DNA from 3 places in the Clostridium paraputrificum AGR2156 genome. Region 1 is predicted to be linked to each of the others. Evidence: riboswitches for the same ligand, from Rfam matches in the RefSeq annotation. Region 1 holds a riboswitch; each other region holds the start of a gene.
What was found. A riboswitch is a leader RNA that binds a small molecule or an ion and turns the genes downstream of it on or off. The one in region 1 is predicted to bind thiamine pyrophosphate.

Region 1 (8,682 bases):
ATCTGTTACTTCTCGTTTTATTAATAAGAACTCTTCAGTTAACTTAGTTTCTTCTCCTCTTTCTTTTGGAAGGTTAACCTTAATCTCTCCTTTTATAACTGCTGGTTTTTCAGAAATAACATACACCCTATCTGAAAGTAAGACCGCCTCATCTACATCATGAGTTATTAAAAGTATTGTAGAATTCATATTCTTTTTTATATCTAAAAGCCATTGTTGCATATTACTTCTTGTTATAGAATCTAATGCACCAAAAGGTTCATCTAAAAGCATAATATCATTTGAAGTTAGATAAGTTTGAAGGAAATTTGCTCTTTGTTTCATTCCCCCTGAAAGCTTATTGGGATATTTATTTTGGAAACCAGTTAATCCAAAGGTATCTATATACTTTTCAACTTCTTTTCTTGCATTCTTCTTATCCATCCCCCTAAATACAAGAGGAGTTGCTATATTATCAACAACCTTTTTCCATGGTACCATCATGTCCTTTTGGTACATATAACTTACATCCCCATTAACTCTCTTTTCTCCTGAGTCAAACTTAATTAAATTAGTTATAATATTAAAAATAGTACTCTTTCCACTTCCTGAAGGACCAACTATAGATACCAATTCGCCTTCATTAACTTCTATATTAATATCCTTTAAAATTACCATGTTATCAAAAGATTTTGATATTCCTCTAAGTAGCATTTTATTTTGGTAAGAACTCATTTGTATAAGCCTCGCTTGCTTTCATATCTTTGTTTATTAATTTGTACTCCAACATAAATTGAGTATAATTATCCCATACACTATCCTTCATTTCTCCCCATCTATTTGCATCTGATTTATATTCTTTAGCTAAGAACTTTTGACTTTCTACAGCTAAATCCTTATCTATTTCAGGTACTTCCTTAACTAAAATTTCAGCTGATTCTTCAGGGTTATTAATTGCAAATTCATAACCTTTTGAAGTTGCCTCCATAAACTTCTTAACCATGTCACTCTTTTCATTTAAAGTACTTTCTGATGAAGCAATAATTGGAGTATAGTAATCTAATCTTTCATCCAATTCTCTTAATGGGATATAATTAATATCAAAGTTTCTAAGCTTTGCAGATATATTAGTCCACCCTTCAAAAGTCCATTCAAAATCTAAGTTATTCTTAGTTGCAATAAAGAAATCTTCAGTTCCTACATCAACTGTAGTTAGTTTCGAAAAATCTGCTCCTGCCTTTTCCATAACAGCTTGAAGAATAGCCTTTTCACTAGGGCCTCCAAAGCCTCCATAAACCTTTCCTTCAAAGTCTTTTACTGTTTCTATATTCTTCTCCTTAGGAGATGCAAAACCTGATGTATTATGTTGTATTATTGTTGCAATTGCCTTAACAGGCATTGGTGAATCAGATGTTCTTGCATAAGTTAAATCCTCTTGATATGTTATTGCAAAATCACCTTTCCCAGCTGCAACAAGTTGAAGCGATGATCCTTCTGAGGGTTGTATTATTTCTACATCTAGCCCTAACTCTTTAAAATATCCCTTTTCTTTTGCTACATATATACCTGTATGATTAGTATTAGGAGTCCAGTCTAAAATAACCTTAACCTTTTCTAACCCCTCTTCTCCCTCACTTTTCTTTGATGCTCCACATCCTGACAACATCATTATTGAAGCTAATGCCATTGATATTATTGATACCATTCTTCTTTTTTTCATATTATTCTCCTCCATCCTTTATCTTTTTGTTCCATGGTGTAACTAATCTTTCTACTAAGCCTATCATAAAGAAAATAGCCATACTTAATATAACTATTATTACAATAGCCCCAAACATCTTATCTAGTGCATAAGCACTCCTTGCTCTAGTCATATATACACCTAGTCCCTTATCTCCTCCTAACCATTCTCCAATCACTGCACCCATTATACTGTAGGTTGCCGCAATTCTAACACCAGAAAAGAAATTAATTATCCCATAAGGTAGCTTTAAATGAGTAAATATTTTAAACTTAGATGCACCCATAAGCTTAAAATGATTAATAAAATCCTTATCTACATTTTCTAAGCCATCTGAAATACTAATTACAATTGGGAAGACGCATACTATTACAACTACTATAATTTTAGGTAATGCTCCAAAACCAAACCATATTATAAATAAAGGTGCTAAAGCTATAACTGGCACAGTTTGAGATACTACAAGCAGTGGATATAATCCCTTCTTTATAAATGGTACTAAATCCATTATTATTGCTAAAACAAGTGCTAATACTATAGCGATAATAAAACCTACTAAACTTTCATACAGTGTAGCTATAATATGTGGAAGCAGAGTATTAAAATCTTTAACTATTGCTTTAACAATGTCTGTAGGTGCTGGCATTATGTACTTTTCAACTCCACCTAACTCTATTACACCTTCCCATATAGCTAAAAAAACTAATAGGAAAACTAATGGCACTAACTTGTTACTAATTCTTTTTATTTTATTCAAAACTCCCCCTCCTTCTCTTTAGTATATTGATCAATACTATACTTTTCTGAAAAGTAAAAAAAGCATAGTACTTCCTAATCTGAAAATACTATGCGTTAGATAACTATTTATTATACATATTTTATCTTCCTACGTTGGCATTATCCAAATCAGGTCATGGGTCGAATAACTTATTCCTCTCAGGCTATCTCTTAAGCCTCCCCAGATAAATCTTTTCTTGTTTAATTTTACTATTTCATATTAACCCTTATTGCTTCATTAGTCAATAATTAATAATCATTGTCCATTAGTTTTCTCCAATTTTCCATTATTATCGACTTAATATCATCCCTTTTCAAAAGCTTAGAAATATCATTTACAACTCTCTTAACCTCACTTGGATATCCATAAACTCCATTAACCCACTCTAATGCTGTTGGCCCATCTGTTTCAGAAAGGAGTTTATCTAAAGGAATACGCTTTAACACCTCTTCTGTAACCTTAGAATATCCTATATCGACACTTATAGTAAAATAGCAGCCAAGCTTTATAAACTTATCTAATACGTCTAAATTTCCACTGTACCAATGAATAATAACTTTATTATAGCTATGTTCCTTCAAAATATTATAAATCTCTTCCTCTGCTCCTTTAGTATGAAGACAGACTATCTTTTTCCTCTTAATGCTTTCCTTCAATATAAACTTAAATATTTCTCTTTGCTTAGGAAAAGTACTCTTATCCTCAACCCAAACATAGTCTAATCCAATTTCACCAATAACCTTACTCTCTTCTATATATGGAATCAGCTCCTCTAACTCTCCAGAAAAACTTCCAGCACTCCATGGATGAATACCAAAACAAGGAATTATATATTCACTTCTCTTTCCATACTCCTCATTTAAAAGGTAACTATCTATATCCATACTATTAGCTAATGTAATAATCTTATTTTTATTTATATCCTCAATAGCTTTATCTATGTTCTCCTTAAAATAATCTAAATGTGTATGACCATCTATGTACATAAAACCCCTCCTTTAATCAGTGAATAGTTAGTGAATAGATAAGAGCGAATGGTGAATAGTTTAGGAATACAATCCTAAGGGATTGTATAAGTTCATCTCAATTAATCTTCTTATCTTAATTATCTTAACTAACTCTTGTACCTTCTTACCTTGCTTTTTACCTAAAAATAAAGAGAAACTGCAAAGCAATTTCTCATCCACATCTCTATTATCTAAAATTAGTATTTTAACAATAATAATATTATTGAAATAATACTAAATCCTAAACTAATAATCATTATATAATTTACACTTTGCTGAACTGTTAGTCCCTTTTCTTCAAGCCTATAGTGCATTTGACTTCTATCTGCTTGATAAACTGGCTTCCCCTCAGTGAATCTTTTAAATATAACAAAAAGGTTATCAAAAATAGGCACTGCCAAAGCTAATATTGGTATAAATAAACTCATTATTGTAGCTTGTTTAAATGCACCATCAATAGCTATTATACTTAATAGAAATCCAATTACATTAGCTCCTGAATCTCCCATAAAAACCTTTGCTGGATACTTATTATACTTCAAAAATCCTAAAATTGCCCCTCCAAGTATAATTGATAATACTGCAGACTCTCCCTGTTTTAATACAATTGCTGCAACAAAGAAGGTCATTGATGATATTAAAGATATTCCTCCTGCTAGGCCATCCATTCCATCAGACCAATTTATAACTGTAGTAACACCAAATATCCAAGTTATAGTTAATACAAATTGAATCCACTCAGGTAAAGATATATATATTCCAGTTAAAGGATTAGTAAACCCCAAAAAAACTACGCCTGACTTATAAACTAAAATAGCTGCAAATATCTGTACTATTAATCTTGGATATATAGCAAATTCCTTTCCCTTAGATTTATAATAATCATCTACTAATCCAATTCCTAAGATTAAAGTAGTAGCTATAAATACCCATACATATTCACTATTCTTTATCCCTAACCATCTAAACATAATAAAGCTAACAATAAAGAAACCTATGTAAATTCCTAAACCGCCACAAAGAGGTATCTCTCCCCTGTGCTTCTTTCTTTCTGTAGGTTTATCTGTAAATCCAACTTTTAAGGCAATTTTCATTAATTGAGGTATAACTAAATATACAATTAAGAAAGTTGCTAGCAATGCTATTATATAATGTTGTATATTAACTTGCATTATAAACTCTTCTCCTTAACGTTTTCTGTCATTATACTTTAAGGTCACAATACACTTAAGTGTATACTTACATAAGAATTATACTATTATGTAGTTTTTTAATCAATTACAAAAAAATTAATATTATATACCTTTCCATCTAAATAATACATTATTTTATATAATGCGCCTATACTTTTATTTTATTTTTTAATATCTTAATTTCCTTTGAAAATTTACTATTAACTTGAGATTTTATATTTGCTAATATTTCATCTGATTTATTACCATTTTCTAACCCCTCATTAACTATATCATCCCATAACTTAAATACAGCTTTATCTAAAGGAGTTACAGAATATTCTTGTGTCTTAGACATTAACTCTTCATAAACTCTTTGGTCCTCTTGACCACCTAAAAATTCATTCTTATGTTTTAAGTTTTCTTCAACACCTCTAAAAGGTAAATATCCAGAAACATTTCCTAATCTATTTTTGTCATTATGTTTAAAAATGTAATATTCTATAAACTTCCATGCCGCATCTTTATTTCCACTGTTTTCCGGAATGGAAATAATTGATGCATTATTCCATCCATATGCTCCAAAAGGAAGAGCTGTAACTCTCCATTTACCTTTCTGCTCAGGTACTAAGGTCTCCAATTCACTAGCCTCCCATGAGCCTAAATATAACATAGCGAACTTATCTTCCTTCAACATTTTAATACCAGTATCTGACCAAATATCATTATAGGGTGAAATCCCTAAATCCCTTCCCTTCCTAGCTATTTCTATAGCTTCTTTAAATCTTTCATTATCTCTTTGATATTCTAAATTTTCATCAAAATACGCCATATCTGATGTTGAAATTCTTACAATCTCACCAATCCATTGAACAATATATTTATCATCAGCCTTTAGTTTTTTTCCAATTTCTAACCAATTATTAGCATCTCTCATAAATTCAGCTAATTCCTTTGGATTACTTGGAAATCCATAAGCCTCCATTATATCAGCCCTGTAATACGTAACAATAGGAGCACTTGCAATAGGTAACCCCAACAATTTACTTTTATCTATAGACTTTCCTAATTCCCATAGTTCTTTATCGTAGTCCTCTCTATATTTAGTAGCATTATATTTATCATCTAATAAATTTTCTAATCCATTAATTGAATTAAATTCTCCATATTCATTACTATCTATTATTAATATATCTGCATCCCCATTTTCCTTAATCATAGATTCTTTATATTTTAATTCGTATTCTTCATATGGAAAAGTACTTATTTTAACCTTTATATTAGGATTCTCCTTCTCAAATCCCTCTATTATTTCGTCAAATCCTCCATAGTAAGACCAAAGTTGTAATTCAACAATATCACTATCTACATTAGGCTTATCTATGTTATCACTATTATCTCCACTATTCATTCTTCCACAAGACATAATAATACTCCCTAAAATTATTATGCTTAAATATGTTCTTAACCTTCTCAAACTATTTCCCCCTCTATTTATCTAATAGCTCCTTAACTTTATCTAAAGCAATAGGTTTGCTGAAATAATATCCTTGAAAATAATCACATCCCATTTTTTCTAAAAATAATTTTTCTTCCTTAACTTCTATTCCTTCTGCTACAACACTTAAATTTAAATCGTGTGCCAGTTCTAATATTAAATTTACTATTTTCCTTTTTTTATTGTTATTTAAAATATTTTTTATAAGCTCCATGTCAATTTTAACTTCATCTATAGGCAAAGAAGTTAATATATTTAAAGATGAGTATCCTTTACCAAAGTCATCCATAGAAGTTCTTATTCCTATCTCTTTAAATCGCTCTAATATTCGTTTTACTGTTGAAACATTTTTTACAAGAGTACTTTCAGTTATTTCAATTTTTAATAATTTAGGATCTATATTATTTTTATTAATACATCCTAATACTAAATCTAGGATATCATCATTAACAAAATGTTTTGCTGATACATTTGCTGAAATTGTAATGTTATTATATCCCTCATCTTGCAACATTCTAATAACTTTACAAACTTCGCTAATAACCCACTTATCAATTTCTAATATAACTTCAGACTCTTCTGCTATAGGAATAAATTTATCTGGAGGGACAATCCCAAGTCTATCATTTTTCCATCTTAAAAGTGCTTCAACCCCTCTAATTTTACCATCTTTAGCTGATACTTGTGGTTGATACTCTAGATATAATTCACTATTTTCAATTGCGTTTTTAACTTCTTTCTCTATAGTAGCTTTTTCATAGAACTCTTTCTTTAATGTATCATTAAATAAATATAATGAATTGCCACCATTACATTTAGATTCATACATTGCTATATCTGCATATTTTATTATTTTATCTATATCAGTTCCATCTTGTGGATATATACTAGCTCCAATACTTCCTGTTATTTTAACTGAAAATTTATCTTCTAAAATAAACTTTTCTTTAAATATTTCTACAGCTCTAATACCATCATTCTTTATTTCTTCTATACTATTTACTTTTGATACAATTACAAATTCGTCTCCACCTAGTCTAAAAATATGATGCTTTTCATCTTGCAGACTCTTTAATCTTTCAGCAACTAACACCAATAACTTATCTCCAATATCATGTCCCATTGTGTCATTAATTGTTTTAAACCTATTTAAATCCATGAACATTACGCATATACTATTCTCACAATCTTTAATTTCATCTTTTAGATACTTTTTAAAGAAAAGTCTATTGGGTAGATTTGTTAATGAGTCATAGTAAGCTTGTCTATATAATTTATCTTGTGATTCTTTAAGTTTAATAAAGCTAAATCTTAAACTATTAACCATATTCTTTATATTATCTGTTAATAAGTCTATTTCCATAATACTACTGCTAGGCCACATAATAACTTCTTTACTATCTATCATTTTTAAAAAGTTAGTTGCATTATTATTAATTTTATTAAAGTCATTTATTACTATACTAATTAGCAACTTTCCTATTAATAAAATAAAAATACTAAATAAAACTAGGAATTTAAATTGTCCTATATACTCTTTTATGATTCTATCTTTATATATTATAATAGGAACCTCTACCATTAAATATAATCCCAGGTTTCCTATTTCAGATTCATATACAAAATATCCATCTGCCCATCTTTTATTATAGTCCATTGATATGTATCTTTTGGGTAGCAGTTCCCAAAAATAATCAGACATTTTCTTTCTATCATACTCATCGTAATTTTCTATATATTTATTAGAATTTATAAAATCTATAATTATATTTCCTTTTTTATCTTTTATATGTACATTATGTTCTTTATAATTACATGATTTTTGAATAACATCTCCTAAATATCCTAACTCTATAACACCTAATAACTTTAAATTGTAAATTTTCTTTTCATCCCAATCGTCTATTTCATCAAATACGCTATCATAAACTTCCTTTGCAGAAGTTAATGCAGTATTAGATATGTAATCATAACTATTTACCATATCGATAAATATGTTTATTATAAATGGAACTAATATAGCACCAGAAAGTATGTGAAAAATCATCCCCTTAAATTCGGTCTTAAATTTTTCCCTATATATAAAATCTTTAATCACATATTCATAAATAACTTCTGCAATCAAAGTATTGAACATAGAATTTACAGATAAGATTAATATGGGAAAATAATTATACTCTATAAACCCATCATATTTTTCTCCAAGAAAAATTAAAATTATCGATAAAATAATAATTGATATCCAAAAGAAAAAATCTATTATTATAACCTTAACATTCTTATTTTTCTTTATGAAATAAATTATAAAAAGGACCTCACAAAAGCTTATAAAAACATTAACTATATTTCCATTAAATAAAAGATCAAATATAGAGATAGTTATTGCTCCTATAACTGCTTTTTAAAATCCAAAAATAAAAAGGATAAGTAATAGAAAAATACTTGCAAACTCTATTATTATCCCAAAGAAAAGTTCAATTTTACTAATTTTTAACAAATATCCCAGT
Region 2 (8,682 bases), on a different contig from region 1:
TTTTAACTTTGTCATAGGATCAACTTTAGTTGATGGAGAAAGTCTTGAAAGAATTGCAAACATAGCAGCAACCTCAATTGTATGTGGAGCTATATGTGCTTTAAAGTTACTCTTTTTAATTATTTTTTGATAAATCTTCATTTCCTCATCTAACTCTAAGCAATATGGAACCTCTATTTTTACTATTCTATCTAAAATAGCTTCGTTGGTATGATCTGATTTAAATTTATTCCATTCTGCTTCATTTGAATGAGCAATTATAAGTCCATCAAAATAAATCATCGATCCTTTTCCTGGAGATGGCACAGACTTTTCTTGAGTAGCTGTAATTATTGTATGAAGATATTCAACATCATTTTTAAATACCTCTATAAACTCAACAAGCCCCCTATTACCAACATTAAAGGCACCATTTAGAGAAAAAATTCTTGGATCATCCTCAGCATACATGTCCATTTTAGAAATATCTATTGAACCTGTTAATATAGATGTATCTTGATTGTTAGGATCTACTGGTGGTACTACTCCAATACCCTTTCTTGATCTTATTGAGAAAGTCTTTGTTTCCACAGGAAACTCTTCATACTTCCCATTGTAATCATGCATTAACCTATATCTACATACAGGACATAAATCTCCTTCTATTTGTACTCCTAATAGTTCTTCAAATTTTGGTCTTAAATGTTTAGGAATTAGATGTAGTGGTTCTTCATGCATCGGACAACCCTTAAGAGCATATATAGGATCAGCTTCTTCCAATGCCTTCTTTAAGCTTTCAACTAAAGATGACTTTCCAGCTCCAACAGGCCCAACTAAATAAAGAACTTGCCTAGATTCTTCTCCCTTCATAGATGCAGAATTGAAGTAATTAACAAGTTTCATAATAACCTTGTCTATTCCATAAAAATCATTCTTAAAAAAATCATATTTTCTTATAGTTTCATTACCATATATCTTTTTAACCCTGGGATTCTCTTCAGCTTTTAGTAATTCAACCCCTTTGCCTACTATAATGTCATACATTCTTTTATGCGCTAGTTTAGCAATATCAGGATTTGACTTTATAATTTCAAGATAATCCAAAAAATTCCCTTCAAATTTCTGCTTGTTTCTAGCCTCTCTATCGCTTTCTATAAATTCTTTGAAGTTCATATGCACTCCCTCCTTTTACTTAAAATATATTCACCAAAAGTTATAGAGTATTCCTATCAAAGAATTTTTAATGAATAATAAGACTATTAATATAACTTTTTTCACAAATAATTTATTCCTAAATGAAAACTAATTACCTTTATAAACTTACAGTAAACACCTATACTTCATTAAATATGTAAATTAGTATACTAAAACCGTAAAAGGATACATATTCATAGTTTATTCTTTCGCTACATGGACAACATAAGATTGTACAATATTTGTACAATCTTTTTAAATATAAGGAGGTAGACAGGTATGTCTTCAAACAATAGTGGTAACAGAAATTTAGTTCCAGAAGCTAAAAAAGGATTAAATACTTTTAGAAATGAAGTAGCTTCAAGTTTTGGATTACAAGACTATGAAAATACTGACAAGGGTAACCTAACTTCTAAACAAAATGGAAGTGTCGGTGGAGAAATGGTTAAGAGAATGGTTCAACAATACGAAAATTCACTTAAATAATATAACAAAAAAGGTAGGGAGGATATTTATTTTGTTTGTTCCGTGGAAAGTTCCAAGTCACATGGAAACAAATATCCCCCACTCCTACTATAGGTAAGCAAAAAGAGAAGTTGTTTACCAACTTCTCTCCTATTTATTCATTAGATAGTAATTTCAGAATTTCATCTCCATACTTCTCTACTTTCTTCTCACCAACACCTCTAACTTGGAGTAATTCTTCAATACTCTTTGGTAATCGATTTACAATTGATATAAGTGATGAGTCTGAAAAAATAATGTATGGTTTAATATTTTCTTTAATAGCCTTACTTTTTCTCCAAAGCTTTAATTTATGGAATAATTCTTCATCTATAGGCTTTTCATCTTCTTTTACTAATAAGTACATGTCTGCTTTACCTAAAAGTATATCCATAGATTTATTATTTAACTTTAACATAGAATATGTTCCCTCCTTTAAGCTAACATATCCCTGTGTAAGCATTTCATTAATTATAGCTTTTATAAATGATGAACTATAGTCCTTCATTAACGAAAAAGTTGTTATTTTGTCTAAGTTTTTCTCTATTATTTTAGGTCCTTTTATACCTCTTAAAATATCAATTAATACTGATATACCGTAATTTTCACGGGTTCTATATACAGTTGACAAAATAATTTGTCCTTCCCTAGTAAAGTCCCTTACTTCATCATTTCCCAGGCAATTACTACAATTTCCACAATAATTTCTAGACCATTCCTTATTAAAATACTTTAATAAAAATGCTCTATAACAACCATCTTCTTCACAAAAGTCTATCATAGACTGAAGTTTTCTTAAGGCAATTTCCTTACGTTTAAACCCACTACTTTTATTTAATATAAACTCTACTCTTCGTATATCATCTCTATTATAAAAAAGATAACACTTACAAGCTTCCCCATCTCTTCCCCCTCTACCAATTTCTTGATAATAAGATTCAAGATTTTTAGGAATTGTACAATGAACTATGTATCTTACATTTGATTTATCTATTCCCATACCAAATGCATTAGTAGCTACCATAATATTTGTTCTTTCAAATAAAAAATCATCTTGAGCTTTTTCCTTATCATAATCTTCTAGCCCTCCATGATACATTGATACATTATACCCATACTCCCTTAAATAAGTATATAAATTTTCCACTTCTTTTCTAGACAAACAGTATATTATTCCAGATTCATCTTCATGCTCTCTTATAATATCCTTAATTCCTTCTAACTTATCCTCTTCTTTGAAAATATTAATAGAAAGATTTTCTCTATTTATATCACCTACATATTTTATTGGATTTCTTAGTCCTAAAAGATTCATAGAATCCTCTTTAACTTCATCTGTAGCAGTACCTGTAAATGCAGATATAACTGGCCTATTAGGTAACAAATCCACAAAAGGTTTTATATATCTATAACTAATTCTAAAATCATGTCCCCATTCTGAAACACAGTGTGCTTCATCTACCGCCACCTGCGAAATATGTAAATTTCTTATCATTTGAACAAAAACTTTAGACTCTAATCTCTCTGGTGCAATATATATTAATTTATATAAACCTAAAGATGCATCCTTAAGTATATCCTTTATTTCCTCCATACTTTGAGTGCTATTTATATATGTAGCAGTAATACCATTCTCCTTAAGGGAGTCTACTTGATCCTTCATTAAGGATATTAAAGGAGATATTACTAAGGTAACACCATTCATTATTAAGGCTGGTATTTGATAGCAAATTGACTTACCAGCGCCTGTTGGCATTATACAAAAAACATCCTTCTTAGATAGAATATTAAAAATTATGTTCATTTGCCCTGGTCTAAAGCTATTATATCCATAAAATTTTTTTAATGCATATAAAGCTGTATCTTTGATATTCAAATACTCACCTCTTTCTATATTTCTTTACTATTGTCCATTTTACAATATTTTAATCAATAAAAAAAGAGAACAAAACTTTTCTAACTGTTGATATCTTTAAAAATGTATAAGCTATTATTCCTCCACCTATACAGCTAATACAAAATGGTATAACATAAGCAAACAGTGCAACTTCTTTACCTAAGATTAAAGTTGAAATGGGATATGCAACTAAGGCCCCTATAAAGCCTGTCCCAATTATTTCTCCTAATAATCCTGCTTCTATATTATTAAACTTTTTATATAAAACTCCTGATAAAAATGCTCCTATCATACTCCCTGGAAAGGCTAAAAGACTGCCAGTACCTAAAATATTTCTAAGGGTAGAAGCTATAAATGCATTTCCTAAAGCATATCCTGGACCTAATGTAACAGCTGTAACCACATTTACAAAATGTTGTACTGGGGACATTCTTGCTCCAAATATAGGAATTGAAAAAGTTCCCAATATAGTTGCTATTGCTATAAGCACACCACTTAATGCTAATTTTTTTGATAATCCCTTTTTCTCCATATTTACCTCCAATTCGTAAAAAAATCGTCAATATGAACTTACCGAGTCTTCGATTTTTTCATCACACTCTGCTTTAAGAAAAGCATGTGAGCAAAAGACCAATCTCATATAATTTTTTTAATTCTTTAGGCATAAATTAGCGAATATATAGCCAAATTGTTGAAGTTATCCTCAATTAATAATAAATCTACTTTCCTAAAGAATAAAAAAGCGTAGCCTAATAGGGCCACGCAAATAAACTTTTATATTTTTAATTTATCACTTCCCTACGATGGTTCTAACCATATCAGGTTCAAGGGTTTAGGAACTTTCTTTCCATTCTCAGCCAGAGCACTAGCTCCCCTAGTAAATTTATGTAATTTTCACTTTTATCTTACCAGTTTTACTCTTCTCCGTAAACTTTCTTTTTTAGCATTAATCCTGCTTTAGTTATAGCAACTCCACCTAAAGCAGTTTCTCTTAATGATGCTGGAAGAGATTTACCTACCTTATACATTGCAGAAACTGCATCATCAAAAGGTATTTTTGATTCTACACCTGCCATAACCAAATCAGCTGTACATAAAGCACTAATAGCTCCCGAAGAATTTCTTTTTGCGCATGGTATTTCAACTAATCCAGCAACTGGGTCACATACTAGTCCAAGTACATTCTTTAGTACTATTGCACCTGCATCTAAACTCATCTTAGGAGTACCACCCATCATTTCTACTACAGCTGCTGCTCCCATTGCTGAAGCTGAACCACATTCTGCTTGGCATCCACCTTCTGCTCCAGCTAGTGTTGCATTCATACCTATTATCATTCCCACAGCTGCTGATGCAAATAATCCTTCTATCATTTCATCTTCTGTTTTATTTAATCTTTTTCCTGCTGCTAAAATAACTGCCGGTAATATTCCACAAGAACCTGCAGTAGGACATGCTACAATTTTCCCCATAGCTGCATTTACTTCTGATGAGGATAATGCCATAGCCATGGCTAATACCATAGTATCCCCTGTTAATGTCTCTCCTTTTTCAAGATACTTTTTTAATTTATATGCATCTCCACCTATAAGACCACTAACTGAATAAACTTCTTTTTCCATTCCCTCGTTAGCAGATGTTATCATAACATGTAGATTTTTTCTCATCTTTTCAAAAAGTTCTTCTCTTGATATTCCCTTATCTTCTATTTCATATCTTATAGCATATTCGCTAAGAGATATATTCTCCTCTTGGCAAATTTTCAAAAGTTCTTCTCCACTTCTTGCTATATCCATTATTCCTCCTCCTTAACTGGATTTATTCTAATAACTCTACTTATAGAATCTATCCCTTTAATTTCATCTATTACATCATCGTTTAATCTATTATCTACTTCAAATACCATTGTAGCCCCCTTACCTCTTTGCTTTCTAAAAACCTTCATAAAAGCAATATTTATGTGTTCTTTATAAAGTATCGAGGTAACATTAGAAACTGCTCCAGGTACATCTTGGTGAGATATTATTAATGTTGGATAATCTCCAGTAAATTCCACTTTATTGCCATTTACTTCTGTTATCTGTATACTTCCTCCACCAATGGAAGAACCTATAACTTCACAGTAATTTCCTTTCTTAGTTTCCATAATAAACTTAACAGTATTTGGGTGAGCATCTCCTAAATCTGTTTCTATAAATTCAAATTCTAACCCTTCTCTCTTAGCAATTTCTAGAGACTCTCTTAATCTTATATCACTAGGCTCCATTCCAAGTATTCCAGCAACTAATGCTCTATCTGTTCCATGTCCCTTATAGGTTTTCCCAAAAGAACCATGCAATAAAAACTTTACGCTTTTTAAGGGACCATTAGCTACAGATCTTGCTACTTTTCCAAGTCTTGCAGCTCCTGCAGTGTGAGAACTTGATGGACCAACCATTATAGGACCTAAAATATCAAAAACGCCTACGCTCTTCATAAAACCTCTCCTTAATCATTAGTTATTTTACTTTTAGTTTAAGTAATTTTATCTGTATTATCAATCTTTATTTTGCTATACTTAATTTATGGAATTTATTCCCCCCCACAACAATGAAAGGGATTTTTTTATGAACATTATTCTTAATATAATTTTTGGTTTTGCAATCTTCCTAGGAATATTATTTGCTTTATATTTCTTATTAAACATATGTGATTTTTATGGAAATCAAAGAGAGTTACATCTTAAAATATTTTTCAAAGATAAAATGAACTTTTTCTGTGCTGCTTTACTACTTTTATATATGTCTGTTGTTGAAACTACAACTATAGGAATAATTTTATTTTTTGTTTTGCTTTTTGTTTCTTTTGTCTTTAATCTAGTAATGTTTTCTAGAGATAGCATGGTTCTATTTAATAATAAATTTAAATATGAGAGCATAAGGTGCGTAACTGTTAAATGGGACAAAGGTTCTCCCAAAAAAATTATCTCCTTTGAATTTAATGATAAAGCGAAAAAGTTATCTTATATTCTTAAAGCTGGAGATATTGATTACCTAATAGAGAAATTAGAAAATAAAAATGTTGCAGTTAAAAAGTTAAGTAGATAGTTTAATATTGATACTGATAAAAGAGAATCTATAGCAAGGATTCTCTTTTTTTATTGTTGTATATTTACATATTTATATAAATATATATTTTTTAGAATTATTATAAGAAAAATTCTTTTCTTAATAATAAAAATAATATTATTTTTATTATTAAGATTAAGCTATTTAAAAAGAGAAGTTACTTAGCAACCTCTCTTCAATATTTATAAAAACAACTTCCTCCAATGAATTCTCTTAAGATGGAATTCTCTGGCACATCACTGAATTCAATTTCTTTAAAGAAGTTTAAAAATGATCTTAACCTCACAGCTTCATTATACACCGGACTACCTGGCTTTATTTTCTCAAGTTCTTTTATAGCATATGGTTTTAATACACATAATTCATATACTAATGTTGAGTTAAACATTGCATCAGCTTCCTCTTGATATACAAAAATGTTTTTTCTTTCTCCTCTTTTAATTGAAGGCCACATCATTAAAGTTTCTTCTGCTCCATAACCTCTTGATAAATAGTCTCTAACTATTCTTCTAACTTTTCTTACATCTGTTGTTGCAATTCTATTATGGTTATCAAGATTTAATTGAGTTAAGGCAGATATATATATTTTATATTTTTTATCATCTTCTATAGCATCTGTTAATGATGGATTTAATCCATGAATTCCTTCAACGATAATTACACCATTTCCAGGTAATTTTAGTTTATGACCATTCCATTCACGACTTCCTGTCTTAAAATTATAACTTGGGATCTCTACTTCCTTACCATCTAAAAGATATTTTAGATTTTTATTAAACAACTTTAAGTCAATAGCTTCAATTGATTCAAAATCATATTCTCCGTTTTCATCCCTTGGAGTATGAACTCTATCTACAAAATAATCATCTAAAGATATTGGTATTGGATTTAACCCATTAACTCTTAGTTGTATTCCAAGCCTATTCGCAAAAGTAGTTTTTCCAGAAGAAGATGGGCCAGCAATTAAAACTACCTTTACATTCTTCTTTGCTGAAATACTATCTGCTAAATAAGCTATTTTCTTTTCATGTAGTGCTTCAGAAACTAAAATTAAATTGGTAAGTCCTTTACTTATAATCTTTTTATTTAGACTTCCAACTTCCCCTACTCCAAGTATATCCAACCATCTTTCTGTCTCATAAAAAATATTAGCTAATGACTTTTGCTCCTTAAACTCAGGTAATACTGTAACATCCTCTTCTGTAGGATTTCTTAAAACAAAACCATGAGCATATGGTATAAGGTCAAAGGCCTTTATTATTCCAGTTGAATATGCCATTTGTCCGTAAAAATAATCATATCTTCCATCTAATTCATATAACTTAACCGTCTTTAAATCAACTTGCTTTAATAATTTAACCTTATCCATCATTCCATAGTCTTCAAATATCTTTATTGCTTCTTCCTTAGATACTTGAACTTTATTTATTGGAATATCTCTCTCAATTAAATCTTCCATATGTTTTCTTATTTTATTTATATCTTCTTTATTTAAAGGTTGAGTTTTATAAATCTCACCAAATGTTCCTTTTGAAATAGAATGCTCTATTTTAATAATTGCATCTTTAAAAATATCTAGAGTAGCCTTTATAAAGATATATTGAAGAGTTCTTGAATATATCTTCCATCCTATTTCACTATTTGCATCAATTAACTTTATATCTCCATCAGCTGGTATTTCCATAGCTAATTCATAATAATCTCCATTTAACTCACATAAAACTACTAAGCTATCTATAGCATATTCTTTTACAACATCTTTAAAAGTAGTACCTTTTTTCACCTTAATTTTTTTATTCCCAATAGTAAGATTTAAGTAATTCATATAATTCTCTCCCTTCTTACAAATCCTTTGATTTTTTCATTAGTATTATTATACACCTCCCTCTATTAAACGAAATTATTTTAATTATACTCACTTTTTCTTAGAATTTCATAACTATTTCTTTTTATCATATATTATAGTATATAAAATAACCACTATACTGCTCTTTATTTATT
Region 3 (8,682 bases), on a different contig from region 1:
TTTATATCCCCAAAGAAGCTTAGTAATGGATACAGAGATTATAGTAATGAAGACATAAAGATATTACAAGAGATATCATTATATAGAAAGCTAGATATTTCTGTAAAAGATATTATGACTATATTAAAGTCTAAAGACAAAAGAGAAATATTAAATAGAATAGTAATAGAGAAGGAACAAAAAGAGATTAGACTAAAAATAGATAAGATTCATCTAGAAAGATTAATAGAAGGGGATATGTCTATTAATGAAATATCCAGGTTAAATGATGAAATAATTCAAGAGGAAAAGAAGAGTGGGGAATTTATAAAGCGTGAACTAAAAAGAGCTTTTCCAAAAGGATTTGGAGAATATATGGCATATCACTTTTCCCCATACTTAAATGAACCATTAGATACTATGGAAAAAATTAAAGCATGGCATAATATAGTTGAGTTTCTAGATAATATACCACAATTTAAAATACCTAAGTTCATACAAATAGGTCTAGCAAGCTCCAGTGATGAAATTAGAAAGAGAACATACGAAGCTACCAAAAGCAAGATGGAGGCATTATTAGAAGCCCAAGGAGAAGAACTAGAAGAATATAAAAAAGAGCTATTAGGATACGTAGATAAACAAAAAGAGTGGCGGCTTTTACCATATTTAAATCCATTTTTTAATTTCAAGAAAAAACTCATGAACTTCTACAAGGAAAGTGGATATTATGAAGTGTTTATTCCAAATATGAAGGTGCTAAGTAAGGAATATAGAGAGTATAGCGAAAAGCTTAACCTTATAAATGATAAGTTATCTAAAGAACTAGGAATAAAATATGATGAAAATTATAAAATAATTAGAGTTGATGAATAAAAGGAGTAAACACTGATGATAACAGTGTTTACTCCTTCTAAAATTCTCTTTCAAATAATTGGATTTTATCCTTATCTTCAAAGTCTTTTAAAGACTCTATTCCTAATCGGCCTAACACATCATCCAAGGTATCAGAGTGGACAGGCACCTGAATTGCAGATTCCTTAGCAAAATTATCTACAGCTTCCTTTCCTCTAGCAGTAGGAATATTAGCTTTAGGTCCACCAACACATCCGCCAACACATCCCATTCCTTCAAGGAAACTAGCATTTATTTCCCCATTTAAGGCAGAATTTAAAATCTTCTTACATTCAATCACACCATTTGCTTGAACAGCTTTAAAGTTCTTTATTTGGTCAGGATATAGCTCATTCAATACATCATGTACTGCTACTGATACACCACCAGTTCTCGCATATAATCTACCACCCTTAGAGGCATATTCCTTAGTTGGTACTCCTTCTAAATCTCTTGGTCTTATATCCATAGCGTTAAAAATTTCATCAACCTCTTGGAAAGTAAGTACAAAATCTATGGCACCAGCCACATCCTTTTCTTTAGCTTCAGCTTTTTTAGCAATACAAGGACCAACAAAAACAACCTTAGCATCAGGATTTAATTTCTTAATTACTCTACCTGCTGCAACCATTGGAGAAACAGAAGGAGAAAGATCATCAATTAATTCATTATATACTTTCTTAAGCATTCCAACCCACATAGGGCAACAACAGGATGTAATCATTAAATCATTAGGACCCTTTACATGTTTATTAAATTCAACAGCTTCTTTTATACTTAGAATATCTGCTGCAAAAGCAACTTCAATCATATCGGTAAAGCCCATTTGAATAAAAGCAGCTCTTAGTTGATCCATAGTTACATCATCACCAAATTGACCACTTATAGCAGGGGCAACAGCTGCAATAACAGTTTTATTATTTTTTATTAAGTCTATTATTGGGATATATTGAACCTTATCTAAGATTCTTCCAGATTTACATGAATCTATACATATGCCACAACCTAAACACTTATCACCATCTATTTCAGTACTTCCTTTTTCTTCATCAAAATATATTGCATCAAAAGGACAGGCTCTTTGGCAGTTATATTTGTTATCATCACCCTTGCAAGAATCGTCACTACAACATTGAAGTTTTTCTACAACTTTTTTTTGAACTGTATAATGAGTAATAGCTTTCTTTAAGTTATATAAATAATTGTTATCAAATTCTATTTTTACTCCACAAAGAGAAGTTATAATTTCAAATGTTTCCTGTGGAGATGATTCATGACAAGTAATAATTCTGTTTAAAGTTGTGTCGAAATCACCCTCATAATAAGATTTAACTAATGTATCAAATAAATCATTATATTTATTATGCATAATACCCTCCTACTGGAAATTTATAAATTAGTATATGTAAAAATACAATATTTATTCAAAAAAAAGAAAACCCCTATTGGAGTTTCTTTTATAGAATAGTTTAATTATTCAATTACTTCTTCAAAGCTTTCTTTTGTAGCATTACAAATTGGGCATGTCCATTCATAAGGCAAATCTTCAAATGGTGTTCCAGATTCAACTCCATTATCTTCGTCACCTATTTCTGGGTCATAAATATAGCCACAAATGGAACAAACATATTGTTTCATTTCATTTTCTCCTTTTCTGTTATAAACTTAATAAAAGTATATGCATTTATATTGATTGTGTACTATTACTTTAATAAATATATATAAATTATTAAAATATGACTACACTTGAGAAAAATGGTATATTATGATAAAGTTATTTTAGATAATAGAAACACAGGGGTGCTTAAATTGGTAAGCTGAGAGTGAAAGCCTTATACTTTCTAACCCTAGGAACCTGTTTGGTTAATACCAGCGTAGGAAGTTGTTAATGTAATTTGATTTTAAGGTACAAGCATCTTCTGCTTGTACTTTTTTTACTTTAAGGAGGAATTTATGATGAAACATTGTTTAACAATTGCAGGCTCTGATAGCTGTGGAGGAGCTGGAATTCAAGCGGATTTAAAAGCTTTTAGTGCAAATTATGTTTATGGAATGAGCGTAATTACTGCAGTAACTGCTCAAAATACTCAAGGAGTATTTAGTGTACAAGATATTGATGATGAAATAATAAAGAATCAAATTGACGCAATATTTACTGATATTAGGGTAGATGGAGTAAAGATTGGAATGGTTTCTAAGATAGAAACTATAAATGCTATTGCAGAAGAACTTAGACAATATAAACCAACTAATTTGATAATAGATCCAGTTATGATTTCTAAAAGTGGGTTTTCCTTACTAAAACCAGAGTCTAAAAAGACTTTAATTAAAAATCTATTGCCCTTAGCAGATTTAATAACGCCCAATATTCCTGAAGCTGAAGAAATTCTTAAAGAAATAGGGTCATCAATTATAAATATAAAAACAAAAGAAGACATGTGTGATGCTTGTAAAGAACTAATTAAATTGGGATGTAAAAATGTTCTATTAAAAGGTGGACACCTAGATGGTGAAGCTATAGATGTGCTTTTTAACGGAGAAGAATTTCACTATTTTACTTCTGAAAGAATTGACACAAAGAATACACATGGAACAGGTTGTACTTTATCATCAACAATAACTGCAAATCTTGCACGAGGATTATCTATGGAAGAAGCAATAAGTGAAGCAAAGAGATATATTACAGTTGCAATTAAGCATTCTTTAGATATAGGTAAGGGTGTTGGACCTACAAACCATTTTTATGAATTATATAAGAAAAGTGGTGTGATAGAATAATGGATATAAAAACTTATATAGGTAATTTATTAGAAAATGTGAGAGAGAGAGCACCTTTAGTACATCATATTACTAACTATGTAACAGTGAATGACTGTGCTAATATTACTCTAAGCATTGGTGCATCACCTGTTATGGCAGATGATATAAATGAGGTTGAGGCTATGACTTCTATAGCATCTTCTCTTGTAATAAATATAGGTACATTAAATTCTAGAACAGTAGAATGTATGATTAAGGCTGGAAAGAAGGCTAATGAAGTTGGAATTCCTGTCATTTTGGACCCAGTTGGTGCAGGGGCTACACCATACAGGACAAAAGTAGCAAAAACTATAATGGATAATATTGAGTTAGCTGTAATAAGGGGAAATTTATCTGAGATAAAGACTCTATATGGAATTAATACAAAAACTAAAGGAGTAGATTCATTATATGATACTTCTATAAAGGATGAGCTAGAGAAAGGTAAACTTTTAGCAAAGGATTTCTCTAAAAGGGTAGGTTCAATAATAGCTATAACAGGAGCAGTTGATATTGTTACAGATGGAAAGATGATTTATACAGTGGAAAATGGACATAAAATTATGTCTAAGATTACAGGCACAGGATGTATGTGTTCTTCTCTTATTGGATCATATTTAGGGACTAATGAGGACAACCTTCTAGCAGCTTTAAGTGGAGTTGTTTCTATGGGGATATCTGGAGAATTAGCTTATGAAAGTCTAAAAGAAGGTGAAGGAACAGGTACTTTTAAGGTTAAGCTTATGGATAATATTTATAATTTATCAAAGGAAGTAATTGAGAAAAGAGGTAAAATAAATGAAGAATGTTGATTATACACTTTATCTTGTAACAGATAGAGATGTTTTAAGAGGAAGAGATTTAATAAAATGTATAGAGGAGAGCATTTTAGGTGGAGTAACCTTAGTTCAATTAAGAGAAAAGAATGTTACTTCTAGAGAATTCTATGAAATAGCTATTAAGGTTAAAGAAGTAACTTCAAGGTATAATATACCTCTAATAATTAATGATAGATTAGATATTGCACTAGCTATTGATGCTGATGGCCTTCATATAGGTCAAAAGGATTTACCTGCTTCGGTAGCTAGAAAGATTCTAGGTAAAGATAAAATACTAGGAGTATCTGCTGCCACTTTACAAGAATCTCTAAAAGCTGAGAAGGATGGTGCAGATTACTTAGGTGTTGGAGCTGTTTTTAGTACATCAACTAAAAAAGATACAAGAGATGTATCTTATGAAACTTTATCTAGCATTACTTCATCAGTTAATATCCCTGTTGTAGCTATAGGAGGTATTAATGAAAAGAATGTTACTAAACTTAAGGAAAGTAATATTGATGGGATTGCAGTTATATCTTGCATATTAGGAAAAGAAGATGTTAAAGGCGCTGCAGAAAAAATGTTAGATAGATTCAAAGAAGGAATAAGTTTTTAGTTACATATTTTAAGCACTGCATAGCAGTGTTTTTTCTTTATATATTTAAGAAACAATTATATAATATTTTTGTAAAGGTTATCTCTAAAAAAGAGTGTTTTATAGATGAAAAAGTGTGTTATTAAATTCAGAAAACGATACACTATTGTTATTTAACAAATGAAAGAACTATTAAATGTATTAAAAAAACGATACAGATTGTTTTGTGAGTTAAAAGAATACCTTAAAAATTGAATATTGGATGTTGGCATAATTCTTGCTTTATTAAAGGGCATAAGAATTACATTTAAATGTAAAAAGAAAGAGAGGTTATACAAATGAAAAAAATATTTTTATTCTGCGAAGCAGGAATGTCAACTAGTTTAATGGTTTCAAAAATGCAAGAAGTTGCAAATAAGCACAATCTTGATATTCATATTGAAGCTTTTCCAGCTGGAAAGTCACATGTGTTAATCAATGAAAAGAGACCAGATTGTGTTTTACTTGGACCACAAGTTAGATTCTTATTCAATAAAATTGAAGAGGATTGTATACCATTAAATATTCCAATAGCTCCAATTGAACCAGCATCTTATGGCGCAATGGACGGAGAAAAGGTGTTAAAGCAAGCCATAAGATTAATCAAAGGTAATTCAAAGTAAAATTTAATAGTGTCTAAAGAACTGGAGGGTAAATCAATGAATACTATAATGAAAAAGATGGAAAAGGTATTAATGCCACTTGCAGAAGTTATCGGTAAGAATAAGTACCTAATAGCAATTAGAGATGGTTTCTTAATTTCTACACCTTTATTAATAGTAGGTTCGCTATTCCTACTTATTGCTAACTTCCCAATACCAGGATGGGATGAAATGATTGCAAGATTTTTAGGTGAAGGTTGGGCAGCGAAGCTTTCAGTTCCTGTTTCAGCAACTTTTGATTTGATGACTATACTTGCAGTTGTTGGTATTGGTTATAGTTTAGGTAGAGAGTTAGATATTGATGCTATACAAGCTTCAGTAACAGGTCTTGTAGCATTCTTTATAGTTACTCCATTTTCAAGAACCTTTACGCCAAAGGGAAGCGATATAACATATGATGTTTCTTGTGTGCCACTAGATTGGGTAGGCTCAAAAGGATTATTCCTTGGTATGATAGTAGCACTTGTTGCGGTAACTATATTTGCTAAGATACTTAAAAAGGGTTGGGTTATAAAACTTCCAGCAGGAGTTCCACCAACAGTTGCTAAGTCTTTTGAAGCTTTAATTCCAGCTGCAATAGTTATGACAGTATTTTTCTTAATTAACTGGGTATTTACATTAACAAGCTATGGTAATTTACACAACTTCATATTTAAGATTTTACAAGTTCCATTATTAAAGTTAGGTAATACTTTACCTGCAATGGTAATAGCATATCTATTCTTACATGGATTCTGGTTCTTTGGTATAAATGGTTCAAGTGTTGTTGGTGCAGTATTCAATCCAATTTTAAAGGCATTATCTGTAGAAAATCTTGATGCATTCAAAGCTGGCCAAGAAATACCAAATATAATTACAGGACAATTCCAAGATATGTTTGCAACATTTGGTGGTGCAGGTTCAACGTTATCTTTAATAATAGCTATTTTTATAGTTTGTAGAAGCCAAAGAATTAAACAAATGGGTAAATTATCATTTTTACCAGGTGTCTTTGGTATAAATGAACCTATTATATTTGGTCTTCCAATTATGTTAAATCCGTTAATGTTAATTCCATTTGCTTTAATACCAACAATTAATATTATTATTACTTATTTCTGTATGACAGCTGGTTTAGTTCCACTTACAAATGGAGTACAAATTCCATGGACAACTCCACCAGTAATTTCAGGTTTCTTAGTATCAGGATGGCAAGGTTCAGTATTACAATTAATATTAATAGTTTTAGGTGTTTTAATGTATATTCCATTTATTAAGATGCTTGATAAGCAATACTTAAAAGAAGAAGCAGTAAATGCAGCAAATGACGAAGATGATGATATAGATTTTGATGATCTAACTTTATAAACTTAGGAGATGTTATTGATGAAAAAAGTATTATTAATTTTAAATCATGTACAAGCAGGTATGGGGAGCGATGAAAACGCTCATATACCACCAGCAGGAAAAAAGACAGCTATTGGCCCTGGTAAAATGATGGAACCATTCCTAACTAATTTAGGTGGGGAAATAATTGCAACATTGTACTGTGGTGATTTATACTATAAAGATAATGAAGAAGAAGTTAAAAAGAAATTTGTAGCAATGGTTAAAAAGCTTAGTCCTGATGTAGTTGTATGTGGACCAGCTCTACATTATCCAAACTTTGGAGAAATGGCAGGAGGATTAGCTGAGGAAATTAATAATAATAGTGGGATTCCTGCATTTGCAGCTATGTCTGTAGAAAATCCAGGAACTGAAAAGTATAAAGATAGAGTAATAGTTGTTAAAACTCCTAAAAAGGGTGGAATCGGCTTAAATGAATCTATTGAAAATATATGTAAAATGGCTATTAAGTTAGCTAACAATGAAAATGTAGATGAATTAAAAAATAAGGTTTGCTTCTAGTAAACCTAGTATAGAGGGGATATTTATGAACAAGATTGATGAAAAAGTCATTCAATATAAGGATGATATGATAAAATCCATTGAGAGACTTGTAAATATTCCTAGCATTGAAGGAGCATCTTGTATAGATGCTCCTTTTGGAGAATTTAGCAAAAAAGCTTTACTTGAAGCCTTAGATATATCAACGGAGATAGGCTTTAAGACTAAAAATATCCAAAATGCTATAGGGTATGCAGAGTATGGAGATGGAGAAGATTACGTAGGTATAATTGGACATGTAGATGTTGTACCTGCTAATGAAGAAGGGTGGATAACACCACCTTTTAAAATGGATATAAGAGAAGGAAAGCTTTATGGTAGAGGCGTATTGGATAATAAAGGTCCTATAATATCTTGTCTATATGCATTAAAAGTAGTAAAAGATCTTAATATTCCGCTTTCTAAAAGAGTTAGAATCATATTTGGTTCAAATGAAGAGACTGGTTTTAAAGATATTCCATATTATCTTAATAATGAAGAACCACCAATTTCAGGTTTTACTCCTGATTGCAAGTTCCCTGCTGTTTATGGGGAAAGGGGAATTTTAGACGTAACTATATGCAGTAAAAAACTAAGTGATCCTAATATTAAATCAATTAATGGCGAATTTAGAAGTAATGTGGTTCCAGATTTTATTCAAGTTGATTTTAAAGATGGTAAATCTATTACTAATAGGGGTAAAACAGCTCCAGGAAATGCGCCTGAAAGTGGTGTTAATGCTATTACAAGTTTATGTAAAAATTTAAGAGATGAAACATCTTTATGCAAAGAAGAAAGAGAGTTTTTAAATTTCATATATAATGTATTTCACAAGAATCATGATTTAAGCAAGATAGGTATAGAATGTAAGGATGAAATATCAGGCAGTCTAGTAACTAACCCTTATTCTTTAAAGATTGAGGATGGCATGCTTAAGTTATCAGTTGTGTTTAGATATCCAATGTCATATAGCTATAAAAGTATAATGGAAATA

Region 2: it holds a riboswitch for thiamine pyrophosphate, as region 1 does, so the genes downstream of both, thiW (energy coupling factor transporter S component ThiW) here and G594_RS0100635 (ABC transporter permease) in region 1, are expected to answer to the same signal.
Region 3: it holds a riboswitch for thiamine pyrophosphate, as region 1 does, so the genes downstream of both, thiD (bifunctional hydroxymethylpyrimidine kinase/phosphomethylpyrimidine kinase) here and G594_RS0100635 (ABC transporter permease) in region 1, are expected to answer to the same signal.

The regions. Positions count from the first base shown of each region.
Region 1 covers NZ_AUJC01000001.1:136,517-145,198, forward strand. The annotation lists gene G594_RS0100625 (ABC transporter ATP-binding protein) at 1-714, opposite strand, end outside; gene G594_RS0100630 (ABC transporter substrate-binding protein) at 695-1,699, opposite strand; gene G594_RS0100635 (ABC transporter permease) at 1,701-2,477, opposite strand; TPP riboswitch at 2,587-2,691, opposite strand; gene G594_RS0100640 (TatD family hydrolase) at 2,747-3,484, opposite strand; gene G594_RS0100645 (MraY family glycosyltransferase) at 3,703-4,677, opposite strand; gene G594_RS0100650 (ABC transporter substrate-binding protein) at 4,847-6,154, opposite strand; gene G594_RS19440 (putative bifunctional diguanylate cyclase/phosphodiesterase) at 6,168-8,273, opposite strand.
Region 2 covers NZ_AUJC01000010.1:175,961-184,642, forward strand. The annotation lists gene G594_RS0111815 (PrkA family serine protein kinase) at 1-1,152, opposite strand, end outside; gene G594_RS0111820 (alpha/beta-type small acid-soluble spore protein) at 1,453-1,659, shown strand; gene recQ (DNA helicase RecQ) at 1,793-3,553, opposite strand; gene thiW (energy coupling factor transporter S component ThiW) at 3,603-4,106, opposite strand; TPP riboswitch at 4,353-4,460, opposite strand; gene sdaAA (L-serine ammonia-lyase, iron-sulfur-dependent, subunit alpha) at 4,489-5,370, opposite strand; gene sdaAB (L-serine ammonia-lyase, iron-sulfur-dependent subunit beta) at 5,370-6,050, opposite strand; gene G594_RS0111845 (hypothetical protein) at 6,181-6,660, shown strand; gene G594_RS0111850 (nucleoside kinase) at 6,857-8,506, opposite strand.
Region 3 covers NZ_AUJC01000008.1:167,292-175,973, forward strand. The annotation lists gene G594_RS0109925 (MerR family transcriptional regulator) at 1-852, shown strand, start outside; gene G594_RS0109930 ([Fe-Fe] hydrogenase large subunit C-terminal domain-containing protein) at 890-2,239, opposite strand; gene G594_RS19915 (rubredoxin) at 2,344-2,508, opposite strand; TPP riboswitch at 2,657-2,769, shown strand; gene thiD (bifunctional hydroxymethylpyrimidine kinase/phosphomethylpyrimidine kinase) at 2,827-3,648, shown strand; gene thiM (hydroxyethylthiazole kinase) at 3,648-4,481, shown strand; gene thiE (thiamine phosphate synthase) at 4,468-5,103, shown strand; gene G594_RS0109955 (PTS sugar transporter subunit IIB) at 5,421-5,744, shown strand; gene celB (PTS cellobiose transporter subunit IIC) at 5,781-7,130, shown strand; gene G594_RS0109965 (GrdB-related putative oxidoreductase) at 7,149-7,670, shown strand; gene G594_RS0109970 (Sapep family Mn(2+)-dependent dipeptidase) at 7,696-8,682, shown strand, end outside.